Gemmatirosa kalamazoonensis: one gene and its partner. Each later gene encodes a partner of the first gene's protein in a complex. Links are inferred from orthologs where the notes say so. Each region holds a gene or a part of one and is shown on either strand. Other genes may lie near its edges.

Region 1 (3,042 bases):
CGCCGCCTCGCTGAAGCAGGACGAGGAGCAGCGCGGCGTGCTGTCGCTGTTCGGCGAGGCGGCCGCGGCCGACGACGCCGGCAGCTCGGCGCACAAGCTCACGCTCCCGAACCTGCCCGCGTGGAGCGAGAGCGATCGCCTCACGCGCGAGAAGGAGATCCTCGGCTTCTACGTCTCCGGCCATCCGCTGGAGCCGTTCCGCGCGGAGGCGGAGATCTTCGCGACGCACAAGGTCGCGGAGCTCGGTGCCTGGACGCCGGAGCCGATCACGCTCGCGTGCGTGGTGACGGCGGTGAAGAAGCAGATCTCCAAGCGCAGCGGAGCCGAGTTCGCCCGGTTGACACTGGAAGATTTCTCGGGATCTTCCGAGGTGCTGGTCTTCCCCGAGGCCTGGTCGGCGCTCAGCGATGCCGTGAAGACCGACGTGCCCGTGCTCGTGGAAGGCGGATACTCCAAGCGCGATCAGGGAGCGGAGAGTCCCACATTCATCGTCGAGAAGGTGACCCGGCTCGCCGAGAAGCGTGTCGGCGGGCAGGTGGCGATCGCCATCGAGCTCGCTCCCGGCGCCGGCCTCGCGCCCGGCGTGATGCGCGACGTCCGCGCGACGTGCGACGCGTACCCGGGCTCCGCCCCGCTCGAGCTTCGCTGGCGCGATTCGCGCGCCAGCGCCCGCTTCCGCTCGCGCTCCCTCAGCGTCGCCCCGTCGAACGCCGTGCTGGCCGAGCTGCGTGCGCTGCTCGGCGACGAGCGTGTACGCCTGGTCAGGGCATGAACCTCTCCACGCTCCGCGCTCCACGCTCCACGCTCGCCATGTCGTCCGGCAGCGTGAGCGTGGAGCGTGCAGCGTGGAGCGTGGAGGAACCCCAATAGAATGGCAACTGCGGCGCTCGATTTCGAGAAGCCCATCGCGGATCTCGAGCGACGGATCGACGAGCTGAAACGGCTCGCCGCGGAGCAGTCCGTCGACGTGCACGAGGAGATCGCCCCGCTCGAGCGCAAGCTCGGCGAGCTGCGGCTCGAGATCTATCGCAACCTCACCCCGCTGCAGCGCGTGCAGGTCGCGCGCTCGGCGCGGCGACCGTTCACGCTCGACTACGTACGGCTCTGCTTCACCGACTGGATCGAGCTGCACGGCGACCGCGCGTTCCGCGACGACGCGGCGATCGTCGGCGGCTTCGCGCGGCTCGACGGCGAGACGGTGATGGTCATCGGCCAGCAGCGCGGCCGCGACACGAAGGAGAACCTGCGGCGCAACTTCGGCATGCCCCACCCCGAGGGCTACCGCAAGGCGCTGCGGCTCATGAAGCTCGCGGAGAAGTTCCAGGTCCCCGTCCTCACGTTCATCGACACGCCCGGCGCGTGGGCCGGGCTCGGCGCCGAGGAGCGTGGGCAGAGCGAGGCGATCGCGCGCAACCTCATCGAGATGGCGCGGCTGCAGGTGCCCATCATCGCGACGGTGATCGGCGAGGGCGGCTCCGGCGGCGCGCTCGCCCTCGGCGTCGCCGACCGCGTGCTCATGCTCGAGAACTCGGTCTACTCGGTGATCACCGTCGAGGGGTGCGCGGCCATCCTGTGGAAGGACGGCAAGAGCCCCGAGATGCGCGAGAAGGCCGCGTCGGCGCTCCGCATCACGGCGCCGGATCTCTACGAGCTGCGCGTGATCGACGAGATCGTTCCCGAGCCGCCGGGCGGCGCGCACGCTGACCACGAGACGACGGCGAAGGCGCTGAAGGACGCGCTGTGCAAGCACGTCGACGAGCTGCGGCGCGTGAAGCCGGACAAGCTCGTTAGGCGCCGCCGCGAGAAGTACCTGAAGATGGGGCAGTTCACGGGCTGATGTCGCATCTCATCGAGGTCGCGTTCAAGGGCAACCGCAAGGAGTTCTACCTCTGGGACGGCGACGATCCGCCGCACCTGAAGGTGCCCGTCATCGTCGAGGGTGACCGTGGCGAGGACCTCGGCCACGTGCACGCGGTGGAGGAGGCGGCGGCGCACCGGTTCGCGGGCGTCGCGCACGGTGCGGCGCTGCTCGGCGGCGGCAGCGCGGCGCAGCCGGCCAAGCGCGCGCTGCGGGTCGCGACCGCGGACGAGGTGCGGCGCGGCGCCGACCTCTCCGAGCAGAACGAGAGCGCGCGCCGCAAGTCGATCGAGCGCGTGAAGGCGCACGGCCTCGTGATGAAGGTCTCCGACGCCGAATGGCAGTGGGACCGCCGCAAGCTCACGCTGTACTTCACCGCCGAGAAGCGCGTCGACTTCCGCAACCTCGTGCGCGACCTCGCGGCGTTGTTCCGCACGCGCATCGAGCTGAAGCAGATCGGCGTGCGCGACGAGGCGAAGCGGTTGAGCGGCGTGGGCCGGTGCGGCCGCGAGTACTGCTCGGCGGCGTGGCTTCCGGAGCTGCGGCCGGTGAACCTGAGCGTGGCGAAGGACCAGCACCTGTCGCTGAACCCGACGCAGATCTCCGGCGCGTGCGGTCGGCTCATGTGCTCCCTGCGCTACGAGCACGAGTTCTACGTGCAGGCGCGCAAGCGCTTCCCGAAGGAGGGGAAGGTGCTCGTCACGGCGAAGGGCGAGGAGAAGGTCGTCGCGAACGACATCTTCCGCGACCGCGTGACGCTGCGCGCGCTCGACGGCGAGATGCGCGTCGTGCCGCTCGCCGACCTGCGTCAGGAGCTCGCGTCGCTGTCGGAGCGCGAGTCGCCCGCCACCGAAGCGACGCCGGAGCGGCCGAGCGACAGCGCGGCCCCCGAGCGCCGGCGCGGCGAACGTCGTCGCGCACCCGAGGCAGCCCCGCTCGTCGACCTCGCCGCGCCGACCGTCCTTCCCGTCGAGGCATCGCCCGTCGCGGAGATCGACGTCGACGTCGAGGACGACGTGGACGACGAGACGGGCGACGCCGAGCCGGCGGCCGACGGCAGCGAGGGCGGCGAAAGCGCGGAGCCGACCGACGGCACGACGGCCGAGGGCACCGCGCCCACGCGTCCACGGCGGCGGCGTGGACGGCGCGGCGGACGGCGCGGGCGCGGCGGTGGCGGCGCGGGC
Region 2 (16,673 bases), 830 kb from region 1 along the record:
AGCTCGGTGAGGATCGCCGCCCAGTCCTTGTCGGCGAGCACCGCGACGAGCGCCGACAGCGGCCGCGGCAGCGACACCGTACGCAGCGTATCGGCCAGCACGCGCGCGCCGTCCGGGTTGTGCGCCACGTCGAACACCCAGCGTCCCACGCGCTGGAAGCGGCCCGGCAGCCGCACCGCGCCGAGCGCGCGTGCCGCGTCGTCCAGTGGCAGGCGCCACGCATCGCCCGCCGCATCGAGCATGGTGAGTGCGACGAGCGTGTTCGCCGCCTGGAAGCGGCCGAGCAGCGGCGTCGCGAGCGCGCCGCGCCCGAGCGCCCCATCGATCGTGAAGCGCGTCCCGTCCGGCGTGACGGCCACGTCGGACAGCGTCGTCTCGTCGGCGATCACGCGCACGGGAGCAGCGCCCACGGCTTCGCCGAGCGCGGCGAGCGTGTGCCGGATGGTGGCGTCGCGCTCGCCGACGACCGCCGGTCGTCCCGCCTTGAACACGCCGGCCTTCTCGCGCGCGATCGCGTCGAGCGTGTCGCCGAGCAGCTCCGTGTGATCGAGCCCGATCGACGTGACGGCCGACACGAGCGGCTGCACGACGTTGGTCGAATCGAGACGGCCGCCGAGCCCCGTCTCCGCCACCACGACGTCGGCGCCGGCGCGCGCGAAGTGGTCGAACGCCATCGCCGTCGTGAACTCGAAGAACGTGGATCCGATGCGCTCCGCGTTCGCCGTGTGCGCGTGCACGAACGCCACGACCTCGTCCTCGGTGATCGGCCGGTCGTCGACCACGATGCGCTCGCGGAAGTCGACGAGGTGCGGCGACGTGTAGCGGCCCGCGCGCAGCCCCCGCGCGCGCAGCAGCGCGTCGAGCGTCGCCACCGTGCTCCCCTTCCCGTTCGTGCCGGCGACGTGCAGCACGGGCAACGCGAGATGCGGGTCGCCGAGCGTGGCGAGCAGCGCCCGCGTCCGCTCCAGACCGTAGCGGCTGCCCCCGGTGGTGCGCGCGAACAGGTGCTCCAGCGCTGCCCGGTAGGCGCCCGTCGCGTGTGGCGCGACGGCGGCGAGCTGCCCGGCGCTCAGGACGCTGCGGCCCCGACGGCGGCGGGCCGCCCCAACATGTGCCGGAGCAGCTTCTCCAGCGTCCCCTTCAGCTCGCGGCGGTGCACCACGTCGTCGAGCATGCCGTGGTCGAGGAGGAACTCCGCCGTCTGGAATCCCTCGGGGAGATCCTGCCCCAGCGTCTGCTTGATGACGCGCGGTCCCGCGAAGCCGATCACGGCGCCCGGCTCGGCCAGGATGATGTCGCCCAGCATCGCGTAGCTGGCGCTCACGCCGCCCGTGGTGGGGTTCGTGAGGATCGACACGTACGGCACGCGTCGCTCGGCCAGCTGCGACAGCACGGCGGACGCCTTCGCCATCTGCATGAGCGAGAGCACCCCCTCCTGCATGCGCGCGCCGCCCGACGCCGAGATGAGGATGAGCGGGTGCTTCTTCTCGAGCGAGCGCTGTCCCGCGCGGGCGATCTTCTCGCCGACCACGGAGCCCATCGAGCCGCCCATGAACGCGAAGTCCATCACCCCGAGGTTCGCCGGGATGCCGCCGATCGACCCGGAGGCGGTGATGATCGCGTCGCCGTCGCCCGCGTTCGTGTTCGCCTTCTTCAGGCGCTGCGGGTACTCGGGGAAGCCGAGCGGGTCCACGGAGCGGACGTCGTCGTCGGTCTCCTCCCAGTTCTCGTCCAGGAGGATGTTGACGTACTCGATGGCCCGGACGCGGCGGTGGTACTCACAGACCGGGCAGACGTTCAGGTTCCGGACGAACTTCTCCCGGATGTCCGTGTGTCCGCACGCCTCGCACTTCTCCCAGGCATCGGGTGGGATCTCGAGACGCTCGCGCCGCGGGACGCGAGGCTTCTTGTCTTTCCGGAACCAGGCCATGGGGGTGAAATCTGTCGCCAGGCGGCCTCAGACGGCACCCCTGTGATCTAGATCGCCAAATGCTCGCCGCGACCCCTTCCCTCCGCGGAGAACCGCACCAGCGCCCCGATCGCCAGCCACGAGATCAGCATGAACGAGCCGCCGTAGGAGAAGAACGGCAGCGGGATGCCGGTGATCGGCATCAGGTTCAGCGTCATGCCCACGTTCACCATGACGTGGACGAACCAGCTCGCGGCCAGCCCGAACGCGGCGAGGGAGCTGAACGAGTCCGTGGCGCGCGACGCGATGCGCGTGCAGCGCAGCAGCAGCACGAGGAACAGCGCGAGCGCGATCGACACGCCGATGAACCCCATCTCCTCGCCCACGACGGCGAAGATGAAGTCGGTGTGCTGCGCGGGGAGGAACGCCAGCCGCTTCTGCGAGCCGAGCGTCCACCCCTTCCCGAACCACCCGCCCGAGCCGATCGCCACCTGCGACTGGATCACGTGGTAGCCCGACGCGCGCGGATCGTTCTGCGGATCGAGAAAGACGAGCAGGCGCCGCTGCTGGTACGGCTTCAGCTTGTCCCACACGAGCGGCGCGAGCACGCCCATGAACACGTTCGCCACGACGAGCGTCACACCCTCGGCCAGGTACGGCTTGTACCAGAACAGCAGCGCGAGCAGCAGGAGGAACCACGTCCCCCAGAACGTCGGACTGAACGAGAGCAGCAGGCTCACCACCGGGCTCGCGAGCAGCACGAGCATCGGCCACGGCACGCCGGCCCAGAACAGCATGGCGAACAGGATGCCGATGAGCACCATGCCGGAGCCGAGGTCCGGCTGCGCCATGATGAGCAGCCACGGCACGAACACGACCACCGCGGGCTTCCACAGGTCGAGCAGCGACTTCGGCTCCTCGCCGCGTTGCGCGAGCACGCGCGCGAGCATCAGCGCCGTGAGCGGCTTCGCGAGCTCCGCCGGCTGGCCGAGGCGGTGCCCGGCGATCGTGAGCCACCCCTTCATGCTCGCCGCGGTCCCGGCGCCGGAGCCGAACACCAGCGTCACCGCGAGCAGGAACAGCCCGAACAGGTAGCCGGGCCACGCGATCCATTCCAGCAGCCGCGTCGACGCGCGCGACACGGTGTACGCGCCGCCTAACGCGATGACGAACCACACGAGCTGCCGCTTCCACGCGCCGGCGACGAATGCGTTCATCACGCTCGGGTCGACCTGGCCCGCGGAGTACACCATCGCGATGCCGTAGACCGACAGCAGCAGCGCGCACACGACGAGCGGCCAGTCGGCCGCCTGCAGACGGTGCCTCATCCGCCGTTCGTGACCGCTTCGTCGACGGTCGCCTGCGCCTTGAGGTAGAAGCTGATCATCTGCGACGCGATGCGTGCCGAGACCGAGCCGTGGAAGGGCACCTTCTCCAGCATCACCGCGACCACGATGCGCGGCTTGTCCGCCGGCGCGAAGCCCGTGAACCACGCGTGGTTCAGCTCCTTGCCGGTGGCCGGATCGAACTGGCCGCTCTGCGCCGTGCCCGTCTTGCCCGCGATCGCCACGCCCTGGATCGCCGCGCCGGCCGCGGTCCCGCGCTCCGACACGACGCCGGCGAGCGCCTTACGGATGCCCGCGAGCTGGTCCGGCGGCAGGTTGTACACGCGCTGCCGCGGCGACTGCAGCCGCGCGATCGTCGGACGCGGCATGATGCCGTCGTTCGCGAGCGCGGCGTAGAAGCGCGCCATGTTGATCACCGTCTGCGCGTTCTCGCCCTGGCCGATCGACATGTTGATCGCCGTCGACGCGGGGACGAAGTTGCGCCCGTACTTCTTCCGGAAGTACTCGCGCGGGTCGGAGGGGAACAGCGGCCGCATCTCGCTCGGCAGGTCGATCCCCGTGCGGTCGTTCATGTGCAGGCGCAGCCCGCCCGCCACGAGCTCCGACAGCTGCAGCTTGAGGCCGAGCTGGTAGAAGTAGACGTCGCACGACTTCTCGATGGCCTGGGCGAGGTTCACGTTCCCGTGCCCTCGCTTGTCCCAGCAGCGCCAGTAGCCGCGGCCGAACGAGAAGCCGCCCGTGCACGGCTGGTCCATGTGCGTGTCGAGATTCACGAGCCCTTTCTCGAGCCCCGCGATGGCCGTGGCGAGCTTGAACGTCGACCCCGGCGCGTAGCGACCCTGGATCGCCTTGTTGTACAGCGGACGGCGCGGGTCGGTGTTCAGCGAGTCGTAGTACGCCTTCGGGATGCCGCCCGTGAAGCGATTCGGGTCGTAGCTCGGCGCGGACACGAGCGCGAGCACGCCGCCGGTCTGCGGATCGATCGCCACCGCGGCGCCCTGCAGCGTGTCGCCGAACAGCGACTGCGTGAGCTTCTGCAGATCGAGGTCGATGTTCGTGTACAGCGCAGGCGCGGCCTCCGGCTGCTGGTCGTCGCGCGGCGCCTCGCGCACCACGCGCCCGCGCGCGTCGACCTCCACGAACCGATAGCCCTCGCGGCCGCGCAGCACGTTCTCGTACTGCCGCTCCAGGCCGCCCTTCCCGATGCGCATGCCCGCCTTGTACGCGCTGAACTCCGGCTTCGTCAGCTCGGCCTCGGAGATCTCGCCCGTGTAGCCGATGATCGACGCGACGGACGGGCCGTCCGGGTACCAGCGCTTCGGCGTGCTCTGGATGATGAGGCTCGGGAACTCCGTGCGGTGCTCCTCGAGCACCGAGACCTGCGCGAAGTTCGCGTCGGCGAGAATGACGGCGGGCCGGTTGGGGGCGCGGTTGAAGCGGCGCACCGCGGTCGCGATGTCGTCGTCCGTGAACGGGATCACCGCGTTCAGGCGGCGCAGCGTCTCGCGCAGCGAGTCCGGGCTCGGCGACAGCACCGAGACCGTGTAGCCCGGGAGGTTCTCGGCGATGACCTTGCCGTTGCGGTCGTAGATGATCCCGCGCGGCGCGGGAAGCGGGACCTCCCGCAGCCGGTTCTCCTCGGACTGCATGACGTACTCGGCGTGGTGCAGCACCTGTGCGCGATAGAACGCGCTGCCGAGCAGGACGAACGACGCCACGAGGAGAACCCTGGCGCCCCGCGAGCGGCGGGCGATGTCGTTCGGATGGAAGCTCATCCCGGAGAGCGGCCCAGCAGTGGCCGCAGCAACAGCAATAGGAGCACGCCGGACAGCGCGGTCACCGTCGCGGCGAGCGGGGACCAGAGCAGCAGCTGCATCACCAGCTCGGGACCCTGCAGGCGCCGCTCTGATACCAGGTACAACGCATCGAAGGTCCACTTGCCGACGAAGAAGAACATCGCGCTGAGCGCGATGTTGTCGGCGAAGAACACCGCCTTCAGCCACGACGCCAGATACGCGACGACGCTCATGCCGAGCGCCCCACTCCCGAACGCGGACGGCGTCAGCGCATCGGACGCGAGCCCGATGATGAAGCCGAGCACCGCGGCCAGCCCGGGGCGCATGCGTACCGCCACGAGCAGCACCGCGATCACCAGGAAGTCGATCGGCGCGCGCCAGCCGAGCAGCGGGCGCAGCGTGTAGTGCAGCAGCACGAGCGCGACGAACGCGAGCGCGACCCGCAGACCGGCGCCGAAGCTCACAGGTGGGCCCCGGGCACGGGTACCGTGGGCCGCGGCACCGTGGGCCGCGGCACGGTGGGCCTGGCGGTGCGGCCCGCGGTGTCCGCGGTCGCCGGCCGTGGCGCCGGCGTCGTCGACGTGGGCGTGGTGGTCGTCGTCGGGCGCGGCGGCGCCGCCGAGGGCGCGGCGGCGGCCGGGCGCGGCGCGGCCGACGGCGGAGTCGCGGCGGGCGTCGTCTGCGGCGGCACCGGGCGCGGCGCGGCGGCCGAGTCGGCGCGCGCCTGCTCACGACCGAGCGAGTCGAGCGCGGCCCGTCGGGCGGCCATCTCCTGCTCGGCCGCGACCCGGGCGAGCGAGTCGCCGCCGGCCGCGATCGCGCGGGCCGCCGAGTCGGCCGAGGCCTGGCTCATCCAGATCGTCGTCACGCCCTCGTCCGACCGCTTCTTCAGCAGCATGAAGACCGGGCCGAGGTTCGCGAGCGACGCCGCCGGCTGCAGCAGGTACGTCCGCGCCCACTTCTCCGGCGTCGAGACCTCGCGGATGACCGTACCGACCGGGATGCCGCGCGGATAGGTGCCGCCGAGCCCCGAGCTGATGATGAGCTGTCCCGCCTTCAGCGGGGAGCGGAACGGCACGCCGCGCATCTCCAGCAGGCCGAGCTCCTTGCCCGAGCCGAGCCGCGCCTGCACCACCCCGAACGCCGAGTCGTTCGGCGTCGTCGCGCTCACGCGGAAGTCCGGATGCGCGTACGAGATCGCGATCGACGACGAGGCGTCGGCCGTCTGCACCATGCCGACCAGCCCGTCGGCGTTGATGACCGGCGTGAACGGCTGGATGCCGGCCCGCGACCCCGCCGTGACGCTGAACGTCTGCAGGATCTGCCGCGACACGAGGTCGCTCTCGAGCTGCGCCGGCGTCGCCTCGGCGGCCACGAAACCCCAGCTCAGCCGCGATCCGAGGGAGAGCGTTTTCCGGAGCCGCTCGTTCTCGCTCCGCACGGCCGAGTACTCGATCTGGAGCCGCGTGATCTGCGCGAGCCGATCCATCCGCTCGTCGTACGAGACGAACGCCGCGCGCATCAGCTCGGCCCGTCGCTGCAGCTCGGCGAACGGTGCGACGATCGTCCGCCGGAGGGCAGCCGCGGAGCGATCGCGCAGCTGCACCGGCAGGAACAGCAGGATGAGCGACCCCAGGAAGCAGGTACCGAGCAGCGCGTTGTCGATGACGCTGCCTACGCGCGAAGCTCTCGTCGCCATCGCGGCCTCAGGTCGTCAGGACCGACCAGTACTTCTCCTCGTCGTCCAAGATACGGCCGGTACCGCGGACCACGCAGGTGAGGGGGTCGTCGTCGACGTGGATCGGCAGCCCGGTCTCCTGGCTCAGCATCATGTCGAGCCCGCGGATCAGCGCCCCGCCGCCGGTCATCACGATGCCGCGGTCCACGATGTCCGACGCGAGCTCCGGGGGCGTGATCTCGAGCGCGCGGCGCACGGCGTCGACGATCTGCTGGATCGGCTCCTGGATCGCCTCGCGGATCTCGCTCGAGTGCACGCGCACCGTCTTCGGGATGCCCGAGACGAGGTCGCGCCCCTTCACCTCCATCTCCCGCTCGTCGCCGGTCGGGTAGGCCGAGCCGATCGTGATCTTGATCTGCTCCGCCGTCGGCTCGCCGATGAGGAGGTTGTAGTTCTTGCGCATGAACTGCACGATCGAGATGTCGAGCTCGTCGCCGCCCGTGCGGATCGACGTGTCGCTCACGATGCCGCTCAGCGCGATGACGGCGATCTCCGTGGTGCCGCCGCCGATGTCGATCACCATGTTGCCGGTCGGACTCTCCACCGGCAGCCCGACGCCGATCGCCGCGGCCATCGGCTCGGAGACCATGAAGACCTCCTTCGCGCCGGCGCCCATCGCGGAGTCGCGCACCGCGCGCTTCTCCACCTCGGTGATCCCCGACGGCACGCACACGATTACGCGCGGCTTCACCTTGAAGACGTGCTTGTCGATGACGAGCGTGAGGAAGTAGCGGAGCATCTTCTCCGTGACGTCGAAGTCGGCGATCACGCCATCCTTCAGCGGCCGGACGGCGATGATGCCTTCGGGCGTGCGGCCGAGCATGCGCTTCGCCTCGAGGCCGACGCCCTTCATCTTCTTTGTCTCGCGATCGATCGCGACGACCGACGGCTCGTTCAGGACGATCCCTTCGCCCTTGACGTAGATCAGCGTGTTCGCGGTGCCGAGGTCGACGGCGATCGCATTCGCGGGGAACAGCGACCCCGCCTTCGTGAAAGGCCAGCGCATCTGTCTCAGTAGGTCGGACTCGGCGAACGTACGAGGCTCAGCGAGTCGAGTCGCGGGGAGGTCCGCCGGCGCGAAGTCTAGCCGGCAGATAGTGCCCATTCAAGCAGAAGTCTGCGTCCTGCCTACACCTACGACCATCTCCCGAACGCGTCACATCACTCTCGGCCGTCGGTCTCGAACGTTGCGCCGCTGCGTCGCGGCGACTGAAAAAAAAGTGCGCGTGGGCCTCGTCGCGCCCACGCGCACACTCGCCGGCCCACCGTGCGAGGCGCCGCGCGTCGCAGGCGCGCCGCCGTGCAGGTTCGGGGCCGCGCCGTGCGGCCCGTCGCCGGTTCTCCCGTCAGCGAGCGAGCGCCGGCTCGCCGAGCATCTCTGACGGATCCGTGTACTCCAGACCGAAGGCGTCGGCTACCCCGGGGTACGTCACCCGGCCGTCCACCGCGTTGAGCCCCTTCAGCAGCGCCGGGTTCTCGCGCAGTGCGCGGCGCCATCCCTTGTTCGCGAGCTGCAGCGCGTAGGGCAGCGTGGCGTTGGTCAGCGCGAGCGTCGACGTACGCGGCACACCGCCCGGCATGTTCGCCACGCCGTAGTGGATCACGCCGTCGATGACGTACGTCGGGTTCTCGTGCGTCGTCGCGTGGATCGTCTCGATGCAGCCGCCCTGGTCCACCGCGACGTCCACGATCACGGCGCCCGGGTGCATCTTCTTGATGTCCTCGCGGCGCACGAGCTTCGGCGCCTTCGCGCCGGGAATGAGGACCGCACCCACCACCAGGTCCGCCGTCGAGATCTGCTCGAGGATGTTCTGCCGGTTCGAGTAGATCAGCTGCACGTTCGCCGGCATCACGTCGGATAGGTAGCGCAGGCGGTCGAGGTTCACGTCGAGCACCACGACCTTGGCGCCCATGCCGGCCGCCATCTTCGCGGCGTTGATGCCGACGATGCCCCCGCCGAGGATCACGACCTTGGCCGGTGGCACGCCCGGCACGCCGCCGAGCAGCACGCCGCGGCCGCCGTACAGCTTCTCGAGGTACTTCGCCCCCTCCTGCACTGCCATGCGACCGGCGACCTCGGACATCGGCGTGAGGAGCGGCAGCTCGCCCGTGGGCAGCTCCACCGTCTCGTACGCGATGCACGTCGCGCCGCTCTCGAGGTGCGCGCGCGTCAGCCGCTCGTCGGCGGCGAAGTGAAAGTACGTGAAGACCGTCTGCCCGGCGCGCATGCGCTTCCATTCGGGCTCGATCGGCTCCTTCACCTTCATGATCATGTCGGCCGCGGCCCACACCGCGTCCGCGTCGGGCGCGATCTCCACGCCGACCGCCGTGTAGTCCGCGTCGGTGAAGCCGCTGCCGTCGCCGGCGCCGGTCTCCACGATCACGCGGTGCCCGTTCGCGACGAGCGCCTCGGCGCCGGCCGGCACGAGGGCCACGCGATTCTCGTTCGTCTTGATCTCCTTCGGAACGCCGATGAGCATGGCTCGGAAGGTTCGTTGAGAGTGATGGTCGCGCTCAGCCGACGGCTTTGGGGCCGAGGCTGAGCACCGTCTGCTGCTCGGGGGCGAAGAACGCCGCGCACACGTCGCGCACGTCCTCCGGGTTGATTCGTTCCACGAGCGCGAGCGCGTCGTCGAGCGTGCGGAACGGCTCGCCGAACAGCTCCACGCCCGCGGCGCGGTACATCCGGTTCGTCACGCTCTCGAGCGACAGCGTGATCTGGCCCTTCAGCTGTCGCTTCCCCGCCTCGAGCTCCTCGTCGGGCAGCGACTCGCTCGCGAGCCGCGCGAGCTCCTCGCGCACCGAGTCGGCCGCGCGCCGCGCCGTCTCCGGCGCGGACGCGACGTACACGCCGTGCAGCCCGGTGTCGACGTGGAAGCTCTGGAACGTGTGGACGGCGTACGCGAGCCCCTGCTCCTCGCGCACCTTCTGGAACAGCCGCGAGCTCATGCCGCCGCCGAGCAGCATGCTCACGAGCGACAGCGCGTAGCGTCGCGGATCGGCGTGGGGCACCGTCGTCGAGCCGAACACGACGTGCGTCTGCGTCAGCTCGCGATCCGGCTCGTGGCGGTACGCCGGCGCCTGCGGCGTCGGCGGACACGTCGCGAGCGGCGTGGCGTCGCGTCGCGGCTCGCGGTCCCACCCGGAGCGCACGAGCGACTCGACGAGCCGGTCGTGCTCCACGCGCCCGGCCGCCGCGACCACCACGCGCCCCGGATGATACGCGCGCTCGTGCAGCGCGCGCAGCTCCGCGGTGCCTAACGCGCCGACCGTCTCGCGCGTGCCGAGGATCGCGTGGCCGTACGGGTGCGATCCCCACAGCAGCTCGTTGTGCAGCTCGAACACGAGGTCGTCGGGGGTGTCCTCCACCATCCCGATCTCCTCGATCACGACGTTGCGCTCGAGCGCGAGGTCGGCGTCACGGAGCAGCGGCCGGAACACGAGGTCCGCGATGACGTCGGTCGCCACGTCGAGATGCTCGTCGAGCACGCGCGCCTGGTACGACGTGTACTCGCGCGTCGTGTACGCGTCGAGCGACCCGCCTAACGTCTCCACCTCGAGCGAGAGCTGGCGCGCGGTGCGCGTCGGCGTGCCCTTGAACACCATGTGCTCGAGCAGGTGCGAGACGCCCATGCGCTCGCGCGGCTCGTGAATCGATCCCGCCTGCACGAAGGCCCCGAACGCAACCGACCGCACGCCCGGAATCTCTTCCGAGAGCACGGTCAGTCCGTTGTCGAGCGTCGTGCGGCGGAGCCCCGCCACGTCGAAGCCGACGGGCGGGGTCACCAGGGACGGCGCCACGCCGTCAGCGCTCGCCGCGGTCGTCGCGAGAGCCGCGTCGCGGGCCGCTGCGCGGACGACGCCCCGAGCCGCCACCGGCCGCTGCGCCCTCCTCGCGGGGCGCGCGCTCGGCGCGCTCCTCGCCGCCGTTGCTCTCCGCGCGCGGCGGCCGCTCCGAGCGCTCCCCGCGCGGACGATCGCCGTTGCCCTCGGCCGGCGCCTCGGGCGCGCCTTCCGGCTTCGGCTCGAGCGCCTTCATGGAGAGACGCAGACGCCCACGCTCGTCGCGGTCGATGAGCTTCACCTTCACGCGGTCGCCCTTCTTCACCACGTCCTCGGTCTTCTCGACACGCGCGTGGCGCATCTCGGAGATGTGGAGCAGCGCCTCGGTGCCCGGCATGATCTCGACGAACGCGCCGAACGCCGTCGTGCTCTTCACCGTCCCCTCGTACGTCTCGCCGACGATCGGCTCGGCGGTGATGGCCATGACCATCTGCCGCGCGCGCTCCATCGACTCGCCGCCGACGGCGGCGATCGTGACCGTGCCGGTGTCGTCGACGGTGATCTCGGCGCCCGTCTCGTCCTGGATGCCGCGAATCGTCTTGCCCTTCGGGCCGATCAGGTCCCCGATCTTCTCGGGGCTGATCTGCACCGTCACGATGCGCGGCGCGTACGGCGAGAGCTCCGTGCGCGGCGTGCCTAACGCCTTCTCCATCTCGCCGAGGATGTGCAGGCGGCCGGCCTTCGCCTGCGCCAGCGCCTCGGTCATGATGCGCAGGTCGAGCCCCTCGATCTTGATGTCCATCTGGATCGAGGTGATGCCGTTGCGCGTCCCGGCGACCTTGAAGTCCATGTCGCCGAGGTGGTCCTCGGTGCCGAGGATGTCGGTGAGGATGGCGTACTTCTCACCCTCCTTGATGAGCCCCATCGCCACGCCGGCGACGGCGGCCTGCATCGGCACGCCGGCGTCGAACAGCGCGAGCGAGCCGCCGCACACCGACGCCATCGACGAGGAGCCGTTCGACTCGAGCACATCGGACACGATGCGGACCGTGTACGGGAACTCCTCGAACGGCGGCAGCACGCCCTGCAGCGCGCGCTCGGCCAGATTGCCATGACCGATCTCGCGGCGGCTCGTGCCGCGCACCGGACGCACCTCCCCCGTGGAGAACGGCGGGAAGTTGTAATGGAGCATGAACGTCTTCTCGGTCTCGCCCGCGTCGTCGATCGAGTCGAGGCGCTGCACGTCCTGCGCGGTGCCTAACGTGACCGCGACGAGCGCCTGCGTCTGACCGCGCGTGAACAGCGCCGAGCCGTGGGCGCGCGGCAGCACCTTCGTGTCGATCGAGATCGGCCGCACCTCGGTGGGCTTGCGGCCGTCCACGCGCAGGCCGGTGGAGAGCACCTGGCCGCGCAGCGCGTTGTACTCGATGTCGCCGAGGATCGAGCCGAAGTCCTTGCTGTTGTCCGGGAACTCCGGCAGCAGCTGCTCCTTCACGGCCTTCTTCACGTCCTCGACCGCCTGCACGCGCGTGTGCTTCTCCGGCTGGTTGATCGCCTCGGCGATCTTCCCCTCGGCGAGCTCCTTCACGCGGGCGCTGACGTTCTCCGGGACCTCGGCCTTCGTCCACGTCATCTTCGCGACGCGGCCGGCCTTGTCGAGCAGCTCCTGCTGCATCGCGATGAGCTCCCGCACGCCGCCGTGCGCGACCTGCAGCGCGTTGACGACGTCCTCCTCGCTCACCTCGAGCGCCCCGCCCTCGACCATCACGATCGAGTCCTGCGACCCGGCGACGACGAGCTCCAGATCACTGTACTGGAGCTGCTGGAACGTCGGGTTGAGGACCCAGTTCTCCTGCACGCGGCCGACGCGCACGCCGGCGATCGGGCCGAGGAACGGGATCTTCGACGCGTTCAGCGCGTACGACGCGGCGACGAGCGCCAGCACGTCCGCGTCGTTCTCCTGGTCCGCCGAGATGACGTAGATGAAGACCTGGACCTCGTTCTTGAACCCCTCCGGGAAGAGCGGGCGGATCGAGCGGTCGATGATGCGGGCGGAGAGGATCTCGGCGTCGTGCGGCCGGCCCTCGCGCTTGATGAAGCCGCCCGGGATCTTGCCGGCGGCGTAGCTCTTCTCGCGGTACTCGACCGTGAGCGGGAAGAACGGCAGCGGACTCTGAGTGTCGCTGACCGTCACGGCGGCGAGCACCATCGTGTCGCCGAACTGGACGAGGGCCGACCCGGCGGCCTGCTTCGCCATGCGGCCCGTCTCGATGACGAGCTTACGGCCGGCGAACGTGCGTTCCACGCGTTGCGTCATGTTGCTTTCGTGCCTCGAGGAAACACAAAACGCGCGGGCGTCATGCCCGCGCGATTGCGCCCGATGGTCGGGTTAGTGGCGGAGCCCCAGCTCCGAAACAAGCTGCCGGTATTCGTCGACGTTCTCGCGCTTGAGATAGTCGAGCAGGCGCCGACGCTTGCCGACCATCTTGAGGAGCCCCAGCCGCCCGTGATGGTCCTTGGCGTGAGTCCGGAAGTGCTCCGTCAGATAGTTGATGCGCTCCGTGAGGACGGCGATCTGCACCCGCGGCGATCCACTATCCGTCTCGTGGCGCTGGTACTTCGTGATGGTCGGTGCCTTTTCGAAAGCCATGGGTTATATTCTCCGCACGTCCAGTGCGCCAATCGCGCAATCGGTGTAAGCACACAAACTTACCTCATGTCGGCTGGACTGTAAAGGCGTCCCGCACGCTCCCATCGGGGCCGCCGTCACCCTCCGCCGCCCCCGTGCCTGAGCACTCGACGGAGCTCCCCGCGGACCAGTCCGCGGGCCACCTGATCGGACGCTACGTGGTACGCCGCCGGCTCGGCGCCGGTGGGTTCGCGCGGGTGTATTGCGCGTGGGATCCGGACCTCGAGATCGAGGTCGCCATCAAGATCCCCAAGCCGCAGCTCGCCGACGACGCGGAAGCGCTCGAGCGGTTCCGCCGCGAGGCCACCACCGCGGCGCGCCTGCGGCATCCCAACGTCGTCACCGTCCTCACCGTCGGGCGGCTCGAGGAGCCGTTCGACGGCGCCCCGGCCGGTACGCCGTTCCTCGTGATGGACTTCCTCCCCGAGGCGCTGAGCGGGCGGCTGGCCGCCACGCCGGTGCTGCCGGAGCCCGAATGGCTTCGCATCGGCGAGGAGGTGGCCCGCGGGCTCGCCTACGCCCACGCCCAGGGCGTCGTGCACCGCGACGTGAAGCCGGACAACATCCTGTTCGGCCGGCACGGCGAGGCCGTCGTCACCGACTTCGGCATCGCGCGCGCCGTCAGCGAGCGGCTCGCGCCGACCAGTCGCTCCATCGTCGTCGGCACGCCGGAGTACTTCTCCCCCGAGCAGGCCCGCGGCCTCCCGCTCGACGGCCGCACCGACGTCTACGCCCTCGGCGTCACGCTCTACCGCATGGCCGTCGGCGCCCTGCCGTTCGAGGGCGACGACTGGTACGCGATCATGCGCCAGCACGTCGAGGACGCGCCCCGTCCGCCACGCGAGCTCAACCCCGCCATCACCCCGGCGGCGGAGCAGGTCATCCTCCGCACCCTGGCGAAGCGGCCCGAGGATCGTTTCCAGACGGCGGCGGAGCTCGCGGCGAGCCTCGCCGCCGTCGCGCATCCGTCCCACGGCCTCGCCATGGGCGACGGGGCCACGGTGGACCTCGGCCTGTCGCCGATCTCGCCGGTGTCCGGACGTCCGCGGCTCGTCCAGCGCAGCCGGCGCCGCACCGTGGCGCTCGTCGCCGGCGTGATCGTCGTCGCGGCGGTCGCCGGCGTGTCCGCGGCCGTCGCCCTCGCGCGCCGCGACCAGCTGACGCCGGCGCCGGCGGTCGATCGGGTCACGCTCGACACCGCGCCCGTCACCGCGCCGCCGCCCGCGCCCGTCGACAGCGCCCCGTCGCAGGTGCAGCTGCCCGAGTCGCTCCCGAAGGCGGTGCCGACCGTCGCGCGCGGGGGCCTGCGCGTGAGCGCGCCCCCCGAGGCACGCGTCTACGTCGACACGCGATTCGTCGCGTTCGGAAGCTGGCAGGCGGACACGCTGACGGCCGGTCGACACGAGGTGCGGGCGGTGCTCTCCGGCGCCACCGACTGCGCGTCGGCCACGAAGTCCACGGTGGTGACCGTGGCGCGTCGGGAGTCGAAGTCCGTGCACCTCGCGCCCGCGCCGTGCGGCTCGCTGGGCCTGGCCGTGACGCCGCTCCCGGCGACGTACAAGCTGTCCGACGACGGCGATCGCGTGCTGTACGAGGGGAGCCTGCCGCTCGCCCGCCCGCTCACGCTGCCCGAAGGCGACTACCACCTGGTCGTGACCGCGCGCTACTGCGCCGCGTACGACGACCACGTGCACGTGCAGTCGGGCGGCACGCAGACGCTGCCGATCAAACTGATCTGCACGGGCTGAGGTGACGGACTCAGAGGCCGCGAATCACCAGCGCGGTCCCCGCGCCCAGCACGCCGCCCGTGAACACGCCCCACCAGAACGCGCGCTGCGCCAGCGGGCGGCGGCGCGGCGCGTCGAGCAGCGCCACGTGCGTCGCCGTCACGCGCGCCGTCTGGCCGGTGATGAGCGCCGTCGCCGTGTCGGCCACCCGCGTCTGCACGACGAACCGCGCGACGAGCGCATCTCGGCGGCGCGGATCGACCGCCACGCCGACGTCGCCGCCGCGCACCCACGGCGTGCCGGCCACGATGAACTTGAACGTGCTGTCGCCGGCGTCGATGATCTCGAAGCGCCGCGCTCCGGCGGGGTCGCGCACCGCGGTCACGTGCGGTGGCGCACACGCGCAGCCGACCACCGCGATGAGGTAGGCGAGACGTCGCATCGCGTTCGGCTCAGCGGCGGAAGATGTCGCCGAGGAGCCGCGACAGGTCGTTCCACATCACGGTCACGAACAGCAGCGCGATCGCCACGAGCCCGGCACGCAGGATGTACTCGCGCGTGCGCACGCTGAACGCGCTGCCCTTGATCGCCTCCAGCACGTTGATGAGCACCTGTCCGCCGTCGAGCACCGGGATCGGCAGCAGGTTCAGCACGGCGATGTTGATGCTGAGGAACGCGACGAGCGCGAGCAGCGGCTCGAGCCCGCCCTTTGCCGCGGCGACGGACGTGCGCGCGATGGCGATCGGTCCGCCGAGGTTCGAGACGGCGACGCGCCCCGCGAACAGGCCGCGCACGACGCCGACGACGGCGCCCGCGGAGTACCACGTCGCCCGCCACCCGTCGCCGAGCGCGTCGCCGAAGCCGACGTGCTCGCGCATCTCGCGTGCGCGCGGCGCGATGCCGACGCGTCCCACCGTGCGGCGCTCCTGCGTGATCTCGTCCGTCACCTGCTGCGCGCGCGTCGAGACGGAGAGGTGCATCGGCGTCCCGGCGCGCACGATCGCGAAGTCCACCGTGCTGTTAGGCAGCTGCGACACGCGCTCGAGCAGGTCGCCCCACGTGCGCACCGGCGCGCCGTTCACCGCGATGATGCTGTCGCCGCGCGCGAGGCCGGCGACCGCCGCCGGCTGCCCCGGCAGCACGGAGTCGATGACCGCGGGGAGATACGGTCGGCCGTACGCCGCGACGTTCGCGGTGTTCATCACGATCGCGAGCAGCGCATTCATCGTCACGCCGGCGAGCAGGATCAGCAGCCGCGCAGGGAGCGACTTCGACTCGAACCAGCGGTGCTCGGGCACCGGGTGCGGGCCGAACGGCGCGAGCGCGTCGGGGTCCCAGTCCTTGCGCAGCCGCGGATCGCCGACGTGGTCGTCCACCGCGCGCCCCGCGGCGTTCGCTCCCGTCGTCGGCACCGCGTCCGACGGGTGCTCGCCGCCGCCCTCGATGAACGCCATCGACTCGTCCTCGCGGGACGCCATGCGCACGTAGCCGCCGAGCGGCAGCGCGGCGAGCACGTACTCGGTCTCGCCGAAGCGCTTGCGCAGCAGGGCCGGCCCGAAGCCGATCGAGAACCGCGGCGCGTAGACGCCAACCGCCTTCGCCGCGAGGAAGTGCCCGAGCTCGTGCACGAACACGACGAGCCCGAAGACGATGATCGGAGCGAGTAAGGTCAGCATGCGAAGCGG

Evidence for each region.
Region 2: the proteins of J421_RS13285 (region 1) and accD are in contact, whole or in part, in a solved structure (PDB 8UXZ), measured with the Escherichia coli proteins. The link is inferred for Gemmatirosa kalamazoonensis from one-to-one orthologs.

What each region holds. Positions count from the first base shown.
Region 1 is NZ_CP007128.1:3,090,769-3,093,810, reverse strand. The notes cover bases 1-2,854. They hold J421_RS13285 (acetyl-CoA carboxylase carboxyltransferase subunit alpha), read left to right. Parts: upstream 1-871; coding sequence 872-1,837; downstream 1,838-2,854. Other genes in these bases: J421_RS13280 (PSP1 domain-containing protein), read left to right, coding at 1,837-2,854; dnaE (DNA polymerase III subunit alpha), read left to right, coding at 1-772. Outside these bases: more of J421_RS13280, read left to right, coding at 2,855-3,042. UniProt on the Escherichia coli protein: Component of the acetyl coenzyme A carboxylase (ACC) complex. First, biotin carboxylase catalyzes the carboxylation of biotin on its carrier protein (BCCP) and then the CO(2) group is transferred by the carboxyltransferase to acetyl-CoA to form malonyl-CoA.
Region 2 is NZ_CP007128.1:3,921,957-3,938,629, forward strand. The notes cover bases 1-2,869. They hold accD (acetyl-CoA carboxylase, carboxyltransferase subunit beta), read right to left. Parts: upstream 1,931-2,869; coding sequence 1,070-1,930; downstream 1-1,069. Other genes in these bases: J421_RS17070 (bifunctional folylpolyglutamate synthase/dihydrofolate synthase), read right to left, coding at 1-1,073; rodA (rod shape-determining protein RodA), read right to left, coding at 1,978-2,869. In the rest of the region: more of rodA, read right to left, coding at 2,870-3,237; mrdA (penicillin-binding protein 2), read right to left, coding at 3,234-5,030; rod shape-determining protein MreD, read right to left, coding at 5,027-5,515; rod shape-determining protein MreC, read right to left, coding at 5,512-6,750; J421_RS17100 (rod shape-determining protein), read right to left, coding at 6,758-7,795; ald (alanine dehydrogenase), read right to left, coding at 8,136-9,269; J421_RS17110 (M16 family metallopeptidase), read right to left, coding at 9,304-10,575; J421_RS17115 (polyribonucleotide nucleotidyltransferase), read right to left, coding at 10,595-12,889; rpsO (30S ribosomal protein S15), read right to left, coding at 12,962-13,222; J421_RS17125 (serine/threonine-protein kinase), read left to right, coding at 13,357-15,009; J421_RS17130 (hypothetical protein), read right to left, coding at 15,020-15,430; RIP metalloprotease RseP, read right to left, coding at 15,441-16,664; dxr (1-deoxy-D-xylulose-5-phosphate reductoisomerase), read right to left, coding at 16,658-16,673.